DNA from 2 places in the Marinobacter sp. NP-4(2019) genome. Region 1 is predicted to be linked to the other one. Evidence: predicted binding sites of a transcription regulator. Region 1 holds the regulator's gene; the other holds the start of a gene.
The links. Region 1 encodes LexA, which represses DNA repair genes until DNA is damaged. Its sites were predicted from a motif close to CTGTNTNNNNANACAG; they were not measured.
Positions count from the first base shown of each region.

Region 2: the regulator LexA is predicted to act here: its motif matches at 2,878-2,893, upstream of recN (DNA repair protein RecN).

Region 1 is NZ_CP034142.1:2,921,406-2,929,352, reverse strand. It holds gene EHN06_RS13355 (translocation/assembly module TamB domain-containing protein) at 1-2,656, shown strand, start outside; gene EHN06_RS13350 (SIMPL domain-containing protein) at 2,653-3,339, opposite strand; gene EHN06_RS13345 (gamma-glutamyl-gamma-aminobutyrate hydrolase family protein) at 3,380-4,126, opposite strand; gene EHN06_RS13340 (amidoligase family protein) at 4,119-5,120, opposite strand; gene lexA (transcriptional repressor LexA) at 5,283-5,891, shown strand; gene EHN06_RS13330 (cell division inhibitor SulA) at 5,925-6,425, shown strand; gene EHN06_RS13325 (hypothetical protein) at 6,448-6,708, opposite strand; gene EHN06_RS13320 (DUF6586 family protein) at 6,754-7,251, opposite strand; partial or broken gene EHN06_RS13315 (DUF1329 domain-containing protein) at 7,368-7,732, shown strand; gene EHN06_RS13310 (SOS cell division inhibitor) at 7,805-7,947, shown strand, end outside.
Region 2 is NZ_CP034142.1:3,776,143-3,784,089, reverse strand. It holds gene EHN06_RS17255 (RnfH family protein) at 1-179, shown strand, start outside; gene EHN06_RS17250 (outer membrane protein assembly factor BamE) at 188-514, opposite strand; gene fur (ferric iron uptake transcriptional regulator) at 637-1,047, shown strand; gene recN (DNA repair protein RecN) at 1,153-2,829, opposite strand; gene grpE (nucleotide exchange factor GrpE) at 3,074-3,667, shown strand; gene dnaK (molecular chaperone DnaK) at 3,810-5,735, shown strand; gene dnaJ (molecular chaperone DnaJ) at 5,815-6,939, shown strand; gene dapB (4-hydroxy-tetrahydrodipicolinate reductase) at 6,951-7,751, shown strand.

The sequences.
Region 1 (7,947 bases):
GGCATTTCCGTGGTACAGCCTGATCCCCGATTTTGAGGCACCGCCGGTTTCCCTGCAGCGTTTGAATGGTACGGTGTCTTATCGTGATAACCGTTACAACGCCCGCCTGGAAGCGGCGGTATCCGGCCCTCTGGGGGATGCGGATCTGAAAACAGCCGTGGACGGCAATCTGGAAACGGTGTCCCTGAGTGAGCTGGTGGTCAGTACCGACGCGGGGTCTCTCCGTGGCGCTGCGGATGTCGATTTTGCCGGCCAGTTGGCGTGGAAAGCCGGCCTGACGCTTGATCAGTTCAACCCCGGATATTGGCTGCCGGTTTTGCAGGCCAGCCTGGACGGTGAACTGACGAGTCAGGGACAACTGGCGGACGATGGCTTGCCGGATATGACCGCTGATTGGGATATTTCCGGCACCTGGCAGCAAGAGCCCGCCCGGACCCGTGGTAAGTTGCAGGCTTCTTCCGGAACCTGGGATGTATCGGACCTGAATCTTGAAGTGGGTGAGAACCGCATTAACGGCGGCGGCCGCTGGGGTTCCGATATTGCTGGTAACCTTGATATCCGGGTGCCCCAGCCAGAAATCCTGTTGCCAGGCCTGACGGGGGAACTGATCGCCTCACTGATGATGCGGGGTACCCCAGAGGATCCCCAAGGTGATCTGAGCGTAACCGCAACGGATCTGGCCTGGCAGGACAGCGTGGCGATTACCCTGGCCGACCTGGATGCCAGCCTCGGCAGCGGCCTGACTCTGAACGCCAGAGCAACGGCGCAGGATATCCACGCCGGGGGGGAGCGACTGGAACGGGTGGCATTGGGCCTGTCCGGTACGCAACAGGCACACCGGCTGACCATGCGGGCGTTCCACGAGGAAGCCAGTCTCGGCCTTGTCCTGGCCGGAGGCGCGGGGGATGCCTGGAACAGCTGGCGTGGTTCTCTGGACAGCGGGGAGCTTGATCTGTCGGGCCAGTCCCAGACCTGGACCCTCGACGGGCCGGCGGAGCTCGGTTATAGCGAGAACGGCACGCTGATCTTCGGCGCCCATTGCTGGCGTTGGCAGGACAGTTCCGTTTGTGCCGGGGATCAGACTCTGATGCCTGACCCGCAGCTCGCCTATCGGGTGGATAACTTCCCCTCCGAAGCTCTGGCGTCGCTGCTGCCGGAAATCCTGCGTTGGCGTGCGCGGATCAACGCTGACATAAACCTGGCGATGACCGATGAGGGGCCGGATGGCGTCATTTCCCTGGATGCGGGGGCCGGGGAGTTTGAGGTGCTGGTTCAGGAAGATTGGCAATCGCTCCGACACGATAAGCTGACTTTAGACGTTGATTTGAAACCGCAATTGGCGGATGTCGCTGTTGATCTGGCGGGGCCGGAACTGGGGAACTTCGCCCTGGACCTGTCGGTAGACCCGACCGCCGAGGACCGTACGGTGACCGGCAATTTTACCCTGGACGGCCTGGATATTGCGTTGGCTGGCGTGGTAGCCGGCCTGGAGGAGGTGCAGGGTGAAGTGAATGGACAAGGGCAGTTGTCCGGTCCGTTGATGAAACCGGCAGTGCATGGCGAGATCGCCCTGACAGGTGGCCGGTTCGTTGATCCTTCCCTGCCGATCCCCCTCGAAGATGTGGTGGTGGCATTGACGCTGAACGGTTATTCCGCCGATCTGAGTGGTCGTTGGAAGAGCAATGATCGCAGCGAGGGGAGGCTGGCGGGTGAACTCAATTGGCAACGAGCGCCGGCCGGGGAGTTGACCGTCACCGGAGAGCGGCTGCCGGTGACCTACGATCCCTATGCCCGGGTGGAAGTGGCACCGGATATCACCCTGGCTTTCAGCGACGGGGAATTGTCAGTGACAGGCCGGGTGGATGTGCCCCGGGGGGAGATCGAAGTGCGAACCCTGCCGGAGCAGGCGGTGTCGGTTTCCGAGGATGAAGTGATCGTCGGGGTCGACCGGGAGGAACCTACTGTCCGGTCACTGAATATGGATGTCACCGTGGTGGTGGGGGACGACGAGGTCACCTTTGACGCTTTTGGTGTCACCGGGGAGCTCAAGGGCACGCTGCGGATTGGCAATGACATGGACACTCGTGGTGCCCTGCAGTTGGAAAACGGTCAGTACGAAGCCTACGGGCAGGAGCTGGAGCTGCGTCGGGCGCGAATCGTCTTCGTGGGCCCCCTTACCGAGCCGTATCTGGACATCGAGGCCGTGCGACGGGTGGATGCCGTGGTTGCCGGTCTTCGCCTCAGTGGTCCGGTCAGCGAACCGGAAACGGAAGTGTTTTCTGAGCCGTCGATGCCCCAGAGTGATGCCTTGTCCTACGTGATACTCGGGCGTGCTCCCCAAAGCCGGGGCGATGAAGGACAAATGAGTCGCGCGGCGTTGTCACTGGGCCTTACCCAGGCCAGCAAGGTCACCCAGGGAATCGGTGAGGAGCTTGGTATCAGCAACCTGATTCTGGAAGCCGAGGGGACAGGGGACCAGGCCTCTGTTGTTGCCAGTGGTTACATCACCGATGAACTGAGCCTGCGATACGGGGTGGGGATCTTCGAGCCGATTACCACCGTGGCGCTGCGCTACGATCTGGGTCGCTACTTTTATCTGGAAGCAGCCAGTGGCCTGGCTGCTTCCCTCGACATCTTCTATACCCGGGATTTCTAGTCGAGCTCGAACGTGGCACTGACGCTCGCCTGCAGTTCCCGGTCGCCAACACTGGATACCACATCGGCCCTGGATTTGGCTTCCGCCATCATCATGGGCACGGGGCGGTGACCACCGTTGACGCTGATATTAACGACGTCACCACAGGACTGATCCAGCTGACGGGCAACAAACTCACAGCGGGATTTGGCGTCGGCAATCGCCTGTGCCAGCGCCTGTTTTTGCAGTCCGGATTCATCGGAATGGTAAAAGCTGCCGGCACCGAGGTGGTAGTCCAGCCCGAGTTTCTGGGCCTGTTCCAGCAAAGGGTTGAGGAGTGACAGGTCGTCGATGGTGAAGCTCACGGTTTGCGAGGCTACCGCCATTTTCTGCGGCTCCTGATCTCGCTCCTGAACCGGCAGTGTGCGAGTGTAAAGATTGACGTTGGCGTCACTGTAGTCGTTGAGCCGGTCGCGGTAAGCGCTGATGCTGTCACGCCACTGGGCCATCATGTCATTGACCTTCTCTGAGGCCCGGGCGGGCAGATTGTGTTCGGCACTGGCCGTAAATTGCAGGCGGGCGCTGTCAGGCGTGTACTTGACGCTGCCTTCGCCGCTCAGGCTGACTTCGCCGGCCTGGGCCGCCAGTGGAATCAGGGTTGCGGCAAGGCCGGCTAGCAGGTGTTTTTTTATCGCGTTTGGCATGGTCAGATCTCCGTTCTGGTTGGCAGTGCTATTTACAACGCTATGGGGTGGTTGTCGGGTCGTTGGCTTCCGCCTCTTCCAGTCGCACCAGCTTGCGGGCCCGGGCGGCATGGACAAAGTGGCTGAAGATACGGCGATGTCCGCCATGGTACAGCAGGTATTCCGGGTGCCACTGGACCCCCATCAACCAGTGGTCACCGGTGTTCTCGATGGCCTGTACAAACTGGTCGTTGTCCAGTGCGACCACTCTCAGGTTGCGTCCAAGGCGTTTGATTGCCTGGCTGTGAATACGGTTCGCGCCAATGATGGTGCTGTGCATGAGGCGACCGAGACGGGTGTTCCTCACCAGCCGCACGGTCTGCATGGGCAGAAGCAGCGGGCGGTGGCGGGTATGGACCCGCAGGGGGGTGACGTTCTGACACAGGGAGCCTCCGTGGAACACATTGATAAACTGGGCTCCCCGGCAAATGCCCAGAACCGGAATCTTCAGTTGTTCGGCCCGGCTCAGCAACCGTTGGTCAGTCTGATCTCGCCGGCGGTCGTAGCGGGCGGTGACGGTCGGTTGCTGACCGTAGAGTTCCGGATGAACGTGAGTGCCTCCCGACAGTACCAGTCCGTCAAGCAACGCCACGTCCACCCTGGCGCCGGGGCGGATATAGTGCGTTCTTGCACCATGGATGCGTAACGCAAGGCTGATCAACCGGTGTGCCGTGCTGCGTCGGGCGGGGCCACTGATACCGATGGTCAGCCCCGGGTGTTCGGGCAACTGAGGGCTGGTGTCAGACATAGTGCCTGTTACGCAACCACTGCTCACAGGTATCAAGCCAGCTCAGAGTGAGATTGCGAAGGCTTAGCTTGCGGCTCATACGGAACTGTTCCCTCAGCTCCGCCAGATCACCGGCGTTATTGGCAAGCTGTTCCAGCACGACCCAGTCGTTCCAGACCGAAGAGAAGTGCCACCCGGGATTGTCGATGTCGCAATCCGGCAGACGGTAGTGCAGGGTGGGCCGGCTCTTGATGCGTTCATCCACCACGTATTCCGCCAATACGGTCTTATCCAGGTGGGCAAACAGCGGTAAAAGGTCCAGGGCCTTGTTGCGGGTGGGGTTGTGCTTCAGGTAGTCCCGCATCAGCTGTTCCGTATCCGGCGCGTAGTCATCGGCTACCAGCAGGTCGATGTAAGTGCTGCTCCACGGCTCGATATAACTGGTGAATTTGCGGCTGATATCGATCTGGTGCCGCGACTTCAGCCAGTCATACAGCACCGCGAAAGCCTGCAGATAGCGAACCAGGGTGTCCGCCCTGAGGTCGGGCAGCTCGGGATTGAGCTGCAGTCCGAATGCATAGTAGAGCGCTTCGCGGCTGCCAAGGGCGCCCGCTTTGCGGAGTTCATCGCAGAGGACTTCAATGCGTTCCAAGGACGAGAAAGGCAAGGGCGGGCTGATGATCTCCAGGGGGACAATCTTCTCGGCGGCGGCGTCAATCACTTCCATTGCCTGGCCTCCGAGTTCCCGCATGGATTCCGGGACCGTTTCTCCCTTCAGATCGAGGTCCTTGATCGGGGCTGAATCCAGCTCGATGGTGAAGTGTCCGAGATCGGTCTCCAGATCCGCCACATAGCGGGAGGTTTCACGGGACTGCCCCGACAACAGCTGTTCCGTCAGTGTTACCAGGGCACTGTAACTCAGGCCCGACAGCTCTATTTCAACTCCGACGCGGCGCTCCTCACCGGTGTCGGTCCTGAGGATATCTGGCATCCTGCATGCCTTGGATTCGCTCATTCCTGTGCCTCCTCAATGGGTTGGACTTACCATATCACAGACCGTACTCAGTGCATTCTGACGCAATCTGACAAAAAATACAGGAAGTGGTCTTTACACTGGATAAAACACTGTATATAGTCAAATCACTGTATATAAAAACAGGATTAACGGGGCAACCGCATGAAGCTGACAGCAAGGCAAACCCAGGTACTGGATATCATTCGGCGTTACGTGGATGAAACGGGGTACCCACCGACCCGGGCGGAAATTGCAGCGGAGCTTGGATTCCGTTCCGCCAACGCCGCGGAGGAACATCTCCGGGCACTGGCCCGCAAGGGGGCCATTGAAATGGTGCCGGGCGCGAGCCGGGGTATCCGTCTGCCGGAGGTTGAAGAAGATCTCGGTTTGCCAGTGGTTGGTCAGGTTGCGGCAGGCAGTCCGATCCTGGCCCAGGAGCATATTGAGGATCACTGTACCCTGAAACCGGACTTTTTCTCCCCGTCTGCAGACTATCTGTTGCGGGTACGCGGAATGAGCATGAAGGATATCGGTATCCTCGACGGCGACCTGCTGGCGGTCCATCGCACTCAGGATGTTCACAACGGTCAGGTGGTGGTGGCCCGCGTCGGGGAGGAAGTGACAGTCAAACGCTTCCGTAAGGAGGGCACCACTGTGTACCTGATTGCGGAAAATGAGGAGTTTGCCCCGATCGAAGTGGATCTCAGGGAAGAGGAACTGTTTATTGAAGGGCTCGGCGTTGGTGTTATCCGGCGCTCGGATATGCACTGATCCGGAACGGTCAACTTGAAGGCGAGGCGTATCATGGAACAACTCAGCTTTAACCAGAATCTGGCCTATTCACAGGCGGCCATGGGCTACCAGGCTCCCGCAAGGCCCGCGGGTGGAACGTCGGTTGTTCGTACCGGGCCTGCCAGATCCAGGCGAGCTGATCCTGCAACGGCGCCGGTGGTCGGTAATGTGACCGAGATTATTCTGCCGGAAGGTCAGGTTGAGAATTTTCAGCTGTTGCTGCCGATGTTGACTCAGTTAAATCAGGAGAAGCGCTGGCTTGCGTGGATTGATCCACCCCAGGCTTTGGTGAGCAAGTGGCAAAAGATGCACGGTATTGTCGCGGGCGAGCTGCTGGTCTTAAGGTCCACCCCGGATTATCCGGCCCGCCAGCTGGCTGAGCGAGCGCTCAGTGCCGGTACCTGTCATGCGGTGGTGATGTGGACGCGGAAGCTCAGCCGTGAAGCCCTGGAAACGCTGCAGAAGGCGTCCGCCCAGGGAAACAGTCACGGGGTGGTGCTGCGCCAGCGCTGATAGTGCGCTGGCCAGGGTGTTTTCAGTGGAGCGTATAGGAAGGCTGGACGTCCTGGGTTTCCAGTTCGTCCTCTTCCCAGTCGATATCATGGGTGACGTTTCCGACCGCCTCGATACCTGCTGCGATCATCGCCTTGGCGACGGCCATATCCCGGTCTTCCATCATGTCGCGAGCTTCTGAAGAAAACGAAATGCGTACCAGCGGCGCTGCATCGTCATCAATACGACGCAGGGCGTAATCGCCGTCACTCAGCTGTACGATTTCAAAAAAAGATGGTGACATTCAAATAACCTTTCTGTTGATTCCTACCCTGTCGTGACTTGCGATTTACCACTCGCTGTGTCGGTCTTCCAGGGTGTCAGCGAATTGTTTGAGCGCGTCGAGCAATGTATTAAGCGCCGGCGTTGATCGATCCGGGCCCGATTCCGCAGAGATCGCAATGATATTCTCCGCACTGACGGTCTTCCTGGCCGCCGGCGGCCGACCCTGGGACGTCTCCAGTTGATCCAGATGATTCCACCAGCTCCCTGGCTGGTGCTCCAGGGCCAGCAACTCAGCCACTTCCGGCAGTTCAGTTCCCAACAGGGATGCCAGGGCCGAGAGTGACTCGGGTTCTTCGTTTTTCTGCTGGTACAGCCTTGCAATCATGACCAGCAACAGCTTTCGGGCCCGCAGCGAAAGTTCTATGGCACCCTGAATAGCCGCTTCCCGTTGCAATGCCCGGTAGGAGTCAGCTTCAGCGTTAGTATCGCTATCTGCCAGCCGTACCAGTGTCCTGGCCAGAAACAGCTTTTGTGATACCAGTGAATGCCACTGTGATGCCATGGTTACCTGCCAAACGGGTGTCGGTCGAGCAAAGCGAGATCAAGTAAGAGTGCGCTTCAGATTAATTCGATAGTCTACCATTTTCAGGAGCGGATTTCCTCCCCGTGTTGCTACCTATGGGTTTAACAAGAAAACACAAACTTTCCCGTTACGAACTGCACCGGGAGTGGGTGGTCGAGGCCACTCTGCGAACGGGTATCAGTCATATCGCGTGTTCTACGTGGATGAAGACAGCTGGCAGATCCTGGCGTCCGAGGAATACGACGCGGAAGATAAACTCTGGCGGGTTTCCGAGGCCCACAACATCAGCTATTACAGTGAGCCGGTGTTCTGGACTACCATGGAGGTGACGTACGATCTGAAATCCAGACGTTATTACATAGACGGCCTGGACGACGGATTTCCGGCATACGATTTCAGCCCGGGGTTCCGTGGCAACCAGTTTACAGCCGCTGCCGCCCGTCGCGCTGCGCGTCGGTAACGGCTGGTTGGGAAGCCGAGCACGACTCGCCGCCCGGGATCGGGGCCGCTAAAGACCACAGGAGAATGATTGATGACAGAGGCCCCGAACGACCTCCAGGCCCTGGACCAGTTGATCGAATGCCTCGCTCAGGCATTGAGCGACAGGAACTGGGATCGGTTGTCTGAACTTAACCAACAAGTGAAAACGACGGTTGCTCCGGTCATGGCACGACT
Region 2 (7,947 bases), 850 kb from region 1:
GCATTGTGGCGGTTTTTCCTGAAATTGATCCTGAAAGTAATGATATGGGGATCTTTGGCAAGGCCATTAAGTCGCCCGCCGGGCATGAGCTTCGGGAGGGGGATCGGGTTGAGCTGTACCGACCGCTGAAGATTGATCCCAAGCAGGCCAGGCTCAACCGGGCAAAGAAGAAATCCTGACGGCGGCCTTAATAGGCCGGCGTTTCTTCCAGTAGTTGGGCCTCGTAGTGGCTGTAATGATCGTTGTCGTAATAGACGATGACTCGCTGTTCTTTGATATCGCCTCCCCGACGCTGGAAGGTGTAGATGTAGTATTCCCGGGAAGGGTCAACCGGGTTGATCATCAGCGGATTGCCAAGGACCGAGTGTACCTGGCTGCGGGACATGCCCTCGCTCAGTGATGTCAGCTCCTCGTCGGTCAGGATGTTGCCTTGCTGGACGTTGATCTTGTATACGCCAGGAAAGACACAACCAGACAGGATGAGAGTGAGAATGATAGCTGTGAGCTTTTGCATCGCCGGGGGAAATCCTCTATCTTGAAATCGCCTGCCAGGGGCAGGTGTGACACGGTCTAACCGTATAAATGCGGCTTCATCATACCGGAAGCCGTGGGGCACACCAACGAGTGAATAGTAACATGTCATCTGAAAACGCCGAATTACGAAAAGTCGGTCTGAAAGTTACTCTGCCGAGAGTAAAGATTTTCAACATTCTGGAAAACTCCGAGGAACACCACCTCAGCGCAGAGGATGTGTACAAGAAGCTTCTGGAGCAAGGGGATGACGTGGGGCTGGCGACCGTATACCGGGTTCTGACCCAGTTTGAGGCTGCCGGACTGGTGCTTCGCCACAACTTTGAAGGCGGGCACGCAGTGTTCGAAATGGCCGGGGATGATCACCACGATCACATGGTTTGCACGCAAACCGGCGAGGTCATTGAGTTTTGCGATCCCATCATCGAAGAGCGCCAGAAGAAAATTGCCGAAGAGCGGGGCTATGAGATCATTGATCACAGCCTGATTCTCTACGTCAAGCCGATTGGCAAGTAACTTTCCTTCCGTAAGCGCGATACCCGAATGAAAGAATAAAAAAAGGGGCGGATGTGAATCCGCCCCAATAGCTCTCAGGATCGAGAGGGGAATGTGCTCTGTCGCTCAGTGATGGGTCGCCTGTCCTTTGGTGAACATCTCGCGGGCATGGGCAATGGTGTGTTCGGTCATGTCGACACCGCCAAGCATTCTTGCCACTTCGCTGATTCGCCCGTGATCATCCAGTGTTTCAATTTTCGAGAAGGTAGCGTCCTGTTCGGTAAACTTGCTGACGAACAGATGTTGGTGGCATTGGGCTGCAACCTGCGGTAGATGGGTGACGCACAATACCTGACCATCGTCGCCCAGGGTTCTCAGTAATCGCCCGACCACTTCTGCCGTGCCGCCACCGATGCCGACGTCTACTTCATCAAACACCAGGGTAGGAGTGGTTGAGGTCTGTGCGACCACCACCTGGATTGCCAGGCTGATGCGTGACAGTTCGCCGCCGGAGGCGACTTTGGCCAGTGGTCTGGCGGGCTGGCCCGGGTTGGCGCTGACCAGGAATTCCACGTCTTCAAGGCCATGAGGTGCCGGCTCGTCGTCGGTGCGATTCAGGTGGGTGACAAACTGCACTGCCGGCATGCTGAGTTGTGCCAGTTCGCCGGCAATTCTCTGGTCGAGATTGGCGGCCGCCTGCTGGCGGGCTTCCGATAACTGGCCGGCCAGTTCGTCAAAGCGGTGTCGCTGGGATTCCAGCTCGGCCTCCAGTTGTTCAACGCTGCCTTCACCATCATCCAGGGATGCCAGTTCGGCGCTGAGGCGCTGGTGCAGTTCGGGCAGCTCTTCCGGCGTGATGCGGTGTTTGCGAGCCATCTGGTAAATCGCGCTCAGGCGTTCCTCGACCTCGGCCAGTCTTGCCGGGTCGGCCTCGTAATCCTCCACAAAACGGCGGAGGTTGTCCCCCGCTTCACTGATCTGGATCTGTGCTTCGTTCAGCATCTGGATGGTATCCATCAGAGCCGGCACTTCGGTGGGCAGGTGTTCCAGTTGCTGCAGCGCCTGACGGACCAGGTCTGCGGCGCTGTTGTCTTCTTCCGTGCACAGCAGAGCGGCCTGTTGACTGTTCTGCAGCACGGTGTCGGCGTGACTGAGTTGTTCCTGTTCCTGCTCCAGATTTTCCTGTTCGCCTTCTTCCAGAGCCATGCGATCCAGCTCTTCTACCTGATAGCGGAGCAGTTGCAACCGGGCTTCGGCTTCGTCGGCGTTTTGCTGTCGTTCGGTCAGGCGTTGGCGGGTTTTGTGCCAGGTCTTCCAGGCATCGCGGGTGTCGGCGGCGAGGGCTTCCACGCCGGCGTATTCGTCCAGCAGCTTGCGATGGGTTTCCTTGCGGAGCAGGGACTGGTGCTGGTGCTGGCTGTGAATGTCCATCAGCAGGCTGCCCAGATCCTTGAGGTGTGCGAGCGGGCAGGGCTGGCCGTTAATATAAGCTCGTGAGCGGCCATCCTTGCTGATAACCCGGCGCAGGATGCAGTCATGCTCGTCGTCCAGCTCGTGCTGTTCCAGCCAGGCCCGGGCCTCGGCGATGCGGGACACATCGAAGGAGGCGGTAATGTCGGCCCGCTTGGCCCCGTGGCGTACGGCACCCGCATCGGCCCGTCCACCCATGGCCAGCCCCAGGGCGTCCAGGACAATGGACTTGCCGGCACCGGTTTCCCCGGTGAGGGCGGTCATGCCCTTGCTGAACTGAAGTTCGACCCTTTCGGCAATGGCGTAGTTGGATACGGTGAGCTGTGTGAGCATGCTGGTGACCTCCGCTCTGAAAAAAAACACTGTGGTTACATACAGTGACTGTGAATATATACAGGGTTTTGCCTGTTTGCAAATTCGCGGGTGTGAAATTGTGGATAAATGCATTCATGGAGGTTGAAACCGGAGCAAGGGGCCCCATATCCGTTCGCAACCCTCTTTGATCTGGCCGATAAAGGCTGGATGACATGTATAACCGGCCGTATTTGCGGCTGCGGATGAATGATCAGGAGTAGCCATGAGTGCTGACGAAAATCGTAACGAGCAGGTTGAGGAAGAGCTGAAAGCTGCCGAGGCCGAAGCGACAGGAGACGCTGAAGGTAATTCGGCCGGGGAGCCTTCTGAAACCGAAGCCCTTCAGGCTCAGGTTCAGGAATATCAGGAGCAGATGCTGCGGGCCCAGGCAGAAATGCAGAATGTCCGTCGTCGTGCCGAGCTGGATGTGGAAAAGGCCCACAAGTTCGCGCTGGAAAAGTTTGTGAAGGAGCTGTTGCCAGTGGCGGACAGCCTCGAGAAGGCGGTTGAGAGCACCGAAGGTCAGGAGGCTTCCGGCGAACTGGTGGCGTCTATTCGTGAAGGTGTGGAGATGACGCTGAACCTGTTTATGAACAGCCTCAAGAAGTTCAACGTTGAGCAACTCAATCCCGTTGGCGAACCGTTTGATCCGCAACTGCACGAAGCCATGTCCATGGTGCCGGCGCCGGATGCCGAGCCGAACAGTGTCGTCGCGGTTGTGCAAAAGGGGTACACCCTGAACGAACGCCTGGTCCGGCCTGCGATGGTGGTCGTGGCCAAGGCCGAGGATGCACCAAAAATCGATGAACAGGCTTGAAAAGTGAATTAAGGCGCCAATATAGGCAGTAAACAGGCGGGCGCCGGATTGAATGACCGGGGCTGACAGCCCGAAACAGTTTTGACTGGCATCGGATTGGCGATGTCGCAACCGGATCGAACAAACGAATTGGAGTGAATCAATGAGCAAGATTATTGGTATCGACCTGGGAACCACGAACTCCTGCGTTGCCATCATGGATGGTGACAAGGTCAAGGTTATCGAGAACGCTGAGGGTGATCGCACCACCCCGTCGATCATTGCGTACACCGAAGACGGTGAGACCCTGGTAGGTCAGTCTGCCAAGCGTCAGGCGGTCACCAATCCGAACAACACCCTGTATGCCATCAAGCGTCTGATCGGCCGTCGTTTCGAAGACGACGTGGTCCAGAAAGATATCAAGATGGTGCCCTACAAGATCACCAAGGCCGACAATGGTGATGCCTGGGTGGAAGTGAAGGGTGAGAAGATGGCGCCGCCGCAGGTGTCCGCGGAAGTCATCAAGAAGATGAAGAAGACCGCCGAGGACTACCTGGGCGAGAAAGTCACCGAAGCGGTCATCACCGTGCCGGCCTACTTCAACGACAGCCAGCGTCAGGCCACCAAGGACGCCGGCAAGATTGCCGGTCTGGAAGTCAAGCGGATCATCAATGAGCCGACCGCTGCTGCCCTGGCTTATGGTCTGGACAAGAAGAGCGGCGACCGCACCGTGGCTGTGTACGATCTGGGTGGTGGTACCTTCGATATCTCCATCATCGAAATCGCCGACGTCGACGGTGAGCACCAGTTCGAAGTGCTGGCCACCAACGGCGACACCTTCCTCGGTGGTGAAGACTTCGACATGAAGCTGATCGAATACCTTGCTGATCAGTTCAAGAAAGACAGCGGCATTGACCTGCGTGGCGACTCGCTGGCGATGCAGCGTCTGAAGGAAGCTGCCGAGAAGGCCAAGATCGAGCTGTCCAGCAGTCAGCAGACCGACGTCAACCTGCCGTACGTAACGGCGGATGCCAGCGGTCCCAAGCACATGAACGTGAAGGTCACCCGCGCCAAGCTGGAATCCCTGGTGGAAGAGCTGATCGAGCGCAGCATTGCGCCGTGCCGCACTGCGCTGGATGATTCCGGTGTCAAGGTTGGCGACATCGACGAAGTAATCCTGGTCGGTGGTCAGACCCGTATGCCGCTGGTTCAGGAGAAGGTGAAGAACTTCTTCGGTAAGGAGGCCCGTAAAGATGTTAACCCGGATGAAGCCGTTGCCATGGGTGCTGCCATCCAGGCCGCCGTGTTGTCCGGTGATGTGAAAGACGTTCTGCTGCTGGACGTGACTCCGCTGACCCTGGGTATCGAAACCATGGGTGGTGTGGCCACGCCGCTGATCGACAAGAACACCACCATTCCGACCAAGAAGTCGCAAACCTTCTCCACGGCGGATGACAACCAGACCGCGGTGACCATCCACGTGGTTCAGGGGGAGCGTAAGCAGGCGGCGCAGAACAAGTCCCTGGGTCGTTTCGACCTGGCCGATATTCCGCCGGCACCCCGTGGCGTACCGCAAATCGAAGTTACTTTCGATATCGACGCCAACGGTATCCTGAACGTCTCCGCCAAAGACAAGGCGACCGGCAAGGAGCAGTCCATCGTCATCAAGGCCTCTTCCGGCCTGAACGACGATGAAATCGAGAAGATGGTACGCGATGCTGAGGCCAACGCCGAGGAAGATCGCAAGTTCGAGGAGCTGGTACAGGTCCGTAACCAGGGTGATGCGATGGTTCACGCCGTTCGCAAGACCCTGAAAGATGCCGGTGACAAGGTCAGCGACAGCGAGAAGGAATCCATCGAAGCGTCTATCAAGGAGCTGGAAGAAGCGCTGACCGGTTCCAACAAGGAAGATATTGAGGCCAAGACCCAGAAGCTGACCGAAGTGTCCTCTGAGCTGGCTCAGAAAATGTACGCAGATCAGGCGGACCAGACGCAGCAAGCTGGCGGGGAAGAAAGTGCCCAGGCCCAGACTTCTGACGACGCAGTCGACGCCGAGTTTGAAGAAGTCAAAGACGACGACAAGCGGTAATTTCTGACGTACATCAGGCAGTTGGAAAACGCGGGGGAGTCCCCGCGTTTTCCGCGTTTTAAAAACAGGGTTTTAAAGCATGGCCAAGCGCGATTATTACGAAATTCTCGGGATATCCCGGGATGCGGACGAGAAGGAAATCAAGCGGGCTTACCGCAAGCTCGCAATGAAGTATCACCCCGACCGTAACCCGGACGACACTGACGCCGAGAACAAGTTCAAAGAGGCCAGCGAAGCCTACGAAATACTGGCGGACCAATCCAAACGGGCCGCCTATGACCAGTTCGGTCACGCCGGCGTTGATGGCCAGGCGGGCGGCGGATTCGGAGGTGGCGGTGCCAGCTTCTCCGATATCTTCGGTGACGTATTCGGTGACATCTTCGGTGGTGGCGGCCGTGGCCGCAACACCCGTGGCGCCGACCTGCGTTACACCCTGGAGCTGGATCTGGAAGAAGCCGTAAAAGGCAAGACTGTTCAGATCCGTATCCCTGGTCACCGGGAGTGCGAAGTCTGTGACGGCAGTGGTGCGGAAAAAGGCTCCCGCCCGGAAACCTGTGGTACCTGTAAGGGTATGGGGCAGGTCCGCATGCAGCAGGGCTTCTTTACGGTGCAGCAGGCCTGTCCGACCTGTCGTGGTTCCGGTCAGGTCATCAAGAATCCCTGCCAGGCCTGTCATGGCCAGGGCAGGGTCCAGGAAGAGAAGACTCTCTCCGTCAAAGTGCCGCCCGGCGTGGATACCGGCGACCGTATCCGTCTTTCCGGTGAAGGGGAGATGGGCGTGGATGGCGGTCCTCCCGGTGACCTGTATGTACAGATTGCCGTTCGCGAGCATTCCATCTTCACCCGCGATGGCCGCAACCTGTATTGCGAAGTGCCCATCAGCATCGTGGATGCTACCCTCGGTGGTGAGCTCGAAGTGCCAACGCTGGATGGCCGTGTGAAGTTGAAGATTCCGCCGGAAACCCAGACCGGAAAGCTTTTCCGTCTGCGTAACAAGGGTGTCAGCCCGGTTCGCGGCGGCCCGTCAGGGGATCTGCTCTGCCGTGTGATCGTGGAAACGCCGGTCAACCTGACCAAGCGTCAGAAAGAGCTGCTGGAAGAATTCCAGCAAACACTGGATGGCGGCAACGGCACTCATCATGCTCCGAAGAAAACCTCCTGGTTTGAGGGTGTGAAAAGTTTCTTTGATGAAATGAAATTCTGAGGACAGGTGATATGAGGGTAGCAATCATCGGCGCCGCCGGGCGCATGGGTAAAGTCCTGATCGAAGCCGTCGACGGCACCGAAGGTCTTGAGCTCGGCGCTGCCGTGGTCGAGCCGGGCAGTTCGCTGATTGGCGCGGATGCCGGCGAGCTGAGTGGTATCGGCAAAACCGGCGTCACCATGGCCGGCAGCCTGGAAGACGTGAAGGACGATTTTGATGTGCTTGTCGACTTCACGTTTCCGGACCTGACCTTGGAAAATGCCGAGTTCTGCAAAGCCAACGGCAAAATGATCATCATCGGCACTACCGGCATGACCGACGCCGAAAAAGAGCAGTTGGCTGTGGTTGCTGAATCCACCCCCGTAGTGTTTGCGCCCAACATGAGCGTTGGCGTCAACGTCGTCCTCAACCTGCTGCGCACCGCAGCGGCGACCCTGGGCGACGACTACGACGTGGAAATCATCGAAGCCCACCACCGCCACAAGAAAGACGCGCCTTCAGGCACGGCGTTGCGCATGGGCGAAGTGGTTGCCGATGCCCTCGGTCGCGACCTGAAAGAATGCGCCGTCTACGGCCGCGAAGGCTTCACCGGCGAGCGCACCCGCAAGGAAATCGGTTTTGAAACCATTCGCGCCGGTGATGTGGTGGGTGATCACACCGTGTTGTTCGCTACCGAAGGCGAGCGTATCGAAGTGACCCACAAGGCGAGCAGTCGCATGACGTTTGCCAAGGGTGCCATGCGGGCGGCGCTTTGGCTGCAGGGCAAGCCGGCGGGGCTTTATGATATGCAGGATGTTCTGGGGTTGAAGTGAGAATGGTGTGTCGGATTACGAGGCTGCGCCTCTAATCCGACCTACGTCACCTGGCGCGGCTGATCCTGCCCGGGTGGGGGCTCCCTCTGCTTCATATAACTCGGAGGCAGGGGGTTGGGATTCTTCTCCCGGAAATGTCGGAGGCCGTGGATGGCCGGAGATCAAGCGCACATGGATGTGCTTGTAGCGTTTTCCG